Regions from separate parts of the Paenibacillus sp. LK1 genome, predicted to be linked through region 1. Evidence: predicted binding sites of a transcription regulator. Region 1 holds the regulator's gene; the other holds the start of a gene.
What was found. The regulator Rex, encoded in region 1, represses fermentation and respiration genes when NADH is low (regulators of the CRP and FNR family bind a similar motif). The targets are predictions, from matches to a motif close to TTGTGAAATATTTCACAA.
Positions count from the first base shown of each region.

Region 2: the regulator Rex is predicted to act here: its motif matches at 1,245-1,262, upstream of nirB (nitrite reductase large subunit NirB).

Region 1 is NZ_PEII01000011.1:204,113-207,321, reverse strand. It holds gene dinG (ATP-dependent DNA helicase DinG) at 1-983, shown strand, start outside; gene CS562_RS23485 (redox-sensing transcriptional repressor Rex) at 1,217-1,870, shown strand; gene CS562_RS23480 (amidohydrolase) at 1,857-3,161, shown strand; gene CS562_RS23475 (cell wall elongation regulator TseB-like domain-containing protein) at 3,203-3,209, shown strand, end outside.
Region 2 is NZ_PEII01000012.1:8,425-11,633, forward strand. It holds gene nirB (nitrite reductase large subunit NirB) at 1-1,156, opposite strand, end outside; gene CS562_RS23925 (metal-dependent hydrolase) at 1,455-2,162, shown strand; gene CS562_RS23930 (hypothetical protein) at 2,386-2,703, opposite strand; gene CS562_RS23935 (M42 family metallopeptidase) at 2,906-3,209, opposite strand, start outside.

The sequences.
Region 1 (3,209 bases):
TCAAGGACTTGGCAACGATTAAGGATAATCTGCGATTCTTCATGCGGATGGATGATGCCAACACCGTGTACTGGATGGAGGCCAGCGGCCAATTCCGCAGTAAATCACTTCAGCTCTATGCTGTTCCTGTCGATGTCAGTGCACAATTGAAGGATATGTTCTTTGATAAAAAGAAAAGCGTTGTGCTTACATCGGCTACGCTCTCCGTTGACAAGTCATTTCAATTCATGATCGAACAGCTGGGTTTGCAGGAAGCTGCCGAGAATAACCGTTTGTTAACGTCCATGTTGCCGTCACCGTTCAATTATCGAGAACAGGCGCTGCTCGTCATTCCGCGTGATTTCCCAAGCGTGAAGGGCAGTGTAGGCGATGCCCACTTTGTGGATATGCTCGTGCACTCCCTCGCGGAAACGGCTATTGCCACTCGTGGACGTATGATGGTGTTGTTCACCTCCTATCGCATGCTGCGCCAGGTCTATGACCCACTTAAGGAGGCCTTGTCAGGCAATGATATCTCTTTGCTTGGGCAAGGGGTGGACAGTGGCAGCCGTTCCAAGCTTACACGCCGCTTCCAAGATGCAAAAGCAACGGTGCTTCTTGGCACAAGCAGCTTCTGGGAAGGGGTGGACATTCCAGGAGAGGCTCTGACTTGTCTCGCGATTGTCAGACTGCCGTTCCAGCCACCGAATCATCCATTAGTCGAAGCGAAGAGCGAGCTTTTGCAGCAGCAGAAGAAAAACCCGTTTATGAAGCTGTCCGTGCCACAAGCCGTCATCCGTTTCAAACAGGGTTTTGGCAGACTGGTTCGTACAGGCAAAGACAGAGGCATTGTAATTGTATACGATACACGCGTTATTGAAGCGTATTATGGCAAGTACTTTTTATATTCATTACCTGGTCCTAAAATGGAGCACATGCTCACCGAGCAGATGGTTCCTCGTATTTCGGAATGGCTCGAGAGACCGACCGAAGAGCAACAATAACAGATACGCTCTGTAGCTTCCATTATTGCAAGACGCCAGTGGTTGGCGGTAAAATTAAGTAATATGATTTTTGTTTCGTGGATATGCGAGTAAAGCAATTAAAGGAATAAAAGCAATTATCCATTATATAACAACGAGCATCCTGTTTAACTCAGTAATCTTTTTGCTCGTTCTAGACAGGGTGCTCATCTTTTTCATCTATCTATCGTGGCCTTTGTAAGGGGGAGCAATGAATGAAATCAGATAAAATTTCGGAAGCCGTGGTGCGTAGATTGCCTGTTTACTTGCGTTATTTGAATGAACTGCATCAGCGCGAAGTCAATACGGTCTCTTCACAAGAACTGGGACTGAGGCTGGATTTGAATCCTGCCCAGATTCGTAAAGACCTGGCTTACTTCGGTGACTTTGGTCGTAAAGGGATCGGGTATGACGTTTCATATCTCATTGAGAAAATCCGCCATATTTTAAAAATAGACCAGCAGATCAATGTAGCTCTTGTCGGAGCAGGTAATTTGGGACATGCCTTGTCTAATTACAATGCCTATCTCAAAGACAACATGAAGATCGTCGCTGTATTTGATGCCTACGGTCCGAAGATTGGGAGTCAAATCAACAGTTTGACGGTGCAACCAATGAATGAATTAACGGATTCGGTCAAAAAAGACAACATTCGTATAGGTATTATCACGGTTCCGGATACGGAAGCCCAAAATGTTGCAGATCAACTGATTGAGTCAGGAATTGAAGCGATTCTAAATTTTGCGCCAACGATTCTGAAGACTCCGCCGCATATTCGTATTCATCATGCCGATTTTACGACGGATTTGCTTAGTCTGGCTTATTACTTGGAGAATGGAAAGGACGACGAGGAAGATGACGACAAATAGATGGGTAATTCACAACGGCAAATTTGCCGTGTGTGAGGGTACGAATTGGAAAGTGGTTCAAGGTTTTATGGTTGTTGAGAATGACAAGATTGTGCATATTGGTGAGACATTGCCGGAAGGAGACGAAAGTCTGACAAAGGTGGACGGAAAAGGACTGTTCTTCTTGCCGGGTCTGATCAATACGCATGGTCACGCGGCCATGTCACTTCTGAGAGGCCATGGAGACGATCTGGCGTTACAAGTATGGTTGCAGGAGAAAATGTGGCCAATGGAAGCCAAAATGACGTCTGAAGACGTATATTGGGGCACATCACTATCTGTTCTTGAAATGTTGAAAGGCGGAACAACAGCTTTCCTGGATATGTATGATCATATGGATCAGGTGGCGAAAGTGGTGGAACAATCCGGCGTTCGGGCTGCTCTGGCACGTGGGGTAATCGGACTTTGCTCAGAAGAAGAACAACTGCGCAAGCTCGAAGAGTCCGCAGCATTTGCCCGTCAATGGAATGGACAAGCAGACGGAAGAATTACAACTGTAATCTCTCCACATGCCCCTTACACTTGCCCTCCGGATTACATAGAGAAGCTGGTACAGGTTGCTCATGACCTGAATCTGCCTTTGCATACGCATATGTCTGAAACGCTTCGTGAAGTGGAACAGAACGTGGCTGATCACGGACTTCGTCCGGTTGCACATCTGGAGAAACTAGGATTTTTCTCCCGTCCATCTCTGGTTGCCCATGCGGTACATCTGAATGATGAAGAGATCGAGATTCTCGCAAAGCATGATGTAGCAGTTTCCCACAATCCAGGTAGTAACCTGAAATTGGCTTCGGGTGTTGCACGAGTACCTGATCTGTTGAAAGCAGGCGTGACTGTGTCCCTGGGAACAGACGGACCAGCAAGTAACAATAACCTGGATATGTTTGAAGAGATGAGATTGGCTGCGTTGATTCATAAAGGTGTATCTGGTGACCCTACTGCAGTGCCAGCAGGGGAAGCGCTTCTGCTTGGAACTTCATATGGTGCCAAATCCATATTCCTGAATAATACAGGCGCTCTGCAAGTTGGCATGAAGGCTGACTTCATCGCGTTGAACATTCAACAAGCTCATTTCTATCCGCATACGGATCTGATTTCCCATACGGTCTACTCGGCATCGGCCAAAGATGTGGAGCATGTGTGGGTGGATGGTAAACAAGTGGTTAAACATGGCGAATGTCTTACAATGGATGAAGAGCGCATTCTGCGTGAGTCTCAGCTGGCATTTGACAGTTTGCTTGGCCGATAATTACAAGGACAGCATCGTCATAGGGAAAGGAAGTTCAGCTTTTGAAGA
Region 2 (3,209 bases), on a different contig from region 1:
CCTGTTGTTTAATCAATTTCTGTAATTCGGCAGAATCCGTAATATCACCAAAGAGTACAGCGCCAACCATGATATTATCCCGAAGCAGAATTTTTTTGTAGGTGCGTTTCCAGTCGTCTTTATGTGAAATGATCGTATGTTCGGGACTGTCGATAAATTCACCGGTCGAAAAGACGTCTACGCCCGAAATTTTCAATTTCGTGGATACCACAGAACCTTCATAGGGAGCTGTATCAACACCGCATATATGTTTGGCCAGAATCATGCCCTGTTCAAACAGTGGGGCAACGAGGCCGTAGCATACACCGCGATGTTCGGTGCATTCTCCGACAGAATACACGTTATTTAGTGACGTCTGCATATAGTCATCCACTACAATGCCTCGGTTAACTTCCAGGCCACTTTCTCGGGCTACACCCGTATTGGGTTTGATGCCTACTGCCATGACAACAAAATCAGTGTTCAGCACGGAATCGTCTGCAAAACGAATACCTTCTACCCGTTCTCCACCGAGAAGCTCTGCGGTTTGTGCGCCCATCTTGAACCGGATGCCCTGTCGCTCAAGTTCGGTTTTTAACATCGCAGATGCCTGAGGGTCAAGCTGGCGTTCCATCAGATCCTCCATCAGATGCACGACTGTAACTTCCATGCCGAGCTGGACCAAGCCTTTGGCAGCTTCGAGGCCGAGAAGACCTCCTCCAATGACAGCCGCTTTTTTATATTGTTTCGCTGCTTCCAGCATGACGTTACAATCCGCTATATCCCTGAACCCAACGACCCCTTGTTTGTCATGACCCGGTACAGGAAGAATGAAAGAGCTGGAGCCGGTTGCGATGATGACTTTATCGTAAGGGAAACGTAAGCCTTCCGCAGTTACGACTTCACGTGTTTCTGACTCAATGCGTGTTATGGTTGTACCCGTATGGAGGGTGATACCGTAATCTTCATACCAATGCAGATCATTAAGCACAATATCATCAATTGTTTTGCTGCCTTCCAGCACATAGGACAGCATTATCCGATTGTAATTGGGATAGGGCTCTGTGCCAAAGACGGTAATGTCGAACCGGGAACTCAATTTCAAAATTTGTTCAACTGTACTTATGCCTGCCATACCATTACCGATGATAACCAGTTTTTCTTTATTTCCGTTCATGGTTGTATGCCTCCTTTAGTGGATACTTTACGTTACCAGCATTTTTAGTGGATTATATTTAAATCATACCGTTCAATGTTGACATTATATGTGATTAATTTCACTAATAATGATAGAAGCTTCATAATGAAACAGGCTTATTCAGAATATCTACAGTAAAGGTGCGCAGGAGTATTCGATGGAGAAAGATTATAATTGAAATGAGAAATGCGAACTATTGTTCTTATATAGTTTTCGTTGTAAAATCTGGAGTGGACGGTTTATGTTCCCTATTTCTTCGAAAGGAAGTTTTTGCACCATGATGGGAAGATCCCACCTGATTATCGGGACCACTGTATCCCTCTCTGTTCTGCAGTTGGCCGGTATGCCTTTGACTGCACCGGCGGTTACCGTGGCTCTGATCGGTTCGCTGCTGCCAGACATTGATGAGCCGAATTCGCTATTGGTATCCAAAGCATTGCCGAACAGCCTCATTAGGCTATTACAGACAATCCTGCTGCCTGTCGCTGTATTTGTGTACTTCTATGTTCAGGCGAAACCATGGAATCTGCTGCTCGCCATTTTGATTGCGATGGTATCATTCCTGCCGTCGCGTTCCCTGCGCAAAGTGTTGATGTTTGCAATCGGATTGGGACTTGTATTTTATGGGCATGCATTCGCACCATGGAATCTAATTGCTGGCAGTCTGTTAATGCTCTGTACCACTTTAACCCACAGGGGATTGACACACACATTATATGGAACCGCCGTATGGACTGGGTTGCTCTACAGTACAACTCATTTGCAGGGGCCAGAGATCTGGGTAGCCGGAGGTACAGCCTATGTCATGCATCTATTGGCAGATTCGTTGACGAATCGCGGCATTCGTCCATTGCCACCACTCAAGTGGCGTATAAGGATTAATCTCATGAGTACGGGCACGAAGCAAGGGGCCGTTGTGGAAAATGTGTGCATTGTGCTGGCTCTTATTGTGGCCTGGATTGCATTCTCTCCTTTATTTCTGTGATATCTCAAAAATACCAGTCCTGCAATAGGACTGGTATTTCTTTGGTTCATATCCATGGCTGTATTCAATTTGGAGATGGTCAGATCATGTGGTTGTGGGTGTACTCGACAAACCTTCAATATCTGTTGAACCAAATACAAACAACATTACAAGGATAACTACAATTATCAGTTCGGCGAAGCCAATTCCGTCAAAGTCAGACATCATATCAACCTCATTCCTCTTAGGAATTTATCCTTTTCTGAAAAGCCCGAACGACATCATCCAGAGTCACATCACCCATTTCGTCAAGAAATTGGACGAGTTTGTCGGTGTTCGATGGTGTAATACTTTTTAGTGTTTTATACTGTCCAACCAATTCAACAACCAATGTGGCCTCTCGAAACAACGTAACAGCATCCACTCTTAATTTCCCGCTCACCAGCAAGGCTGCGACGATAATTTCCAGGTTCTTTCCTTTAAGGTTGCCATTGAGAAGGGTGTTGGCAGCATTTGTTTTGGTGGAACCTTTATTTGATTTTCCATTCCTTCTCATTGCCATAATAGGTCCCCCGCTACTTGATGTTTAGTTCTTCTACCGTTGTTATATCGTATGAATCTTTTCTATATATGTTCTAGCTATTAAACTAGTTGCAGCAAAAAAAAGAGACGTCCTGCTGAAGCAGAACATCTCTTGAGGTTTTAATCTAAAAGAGGGAAGCCATGAAGCTTATGTAATTCAAGATCCTCCCCTGAATCGATCCTTACGCGTTTCCGATAATTGTGTTTAGTGTTGTCTGATCCAGACCCTTCACCAGTTTCACGAGCAATTCTTTTGCTGCATCATAGTCATCCGTATGAATAATGGAAGAAGAAGTATGAATGTAGCGGGCGCAGATGCCAATTACCGTGGAAGGCACACCGATACCGCTCAAATGTACCGCTCCGGCATCCGTACCGCCAGGAGAGATGAAATATTGCATTTTAATTTGATTGGATGATGCTGTGTCCTGAACATATTCAACAATACCGCGATGGGTGAACATGCCTGGATCGAAGATACGCAGT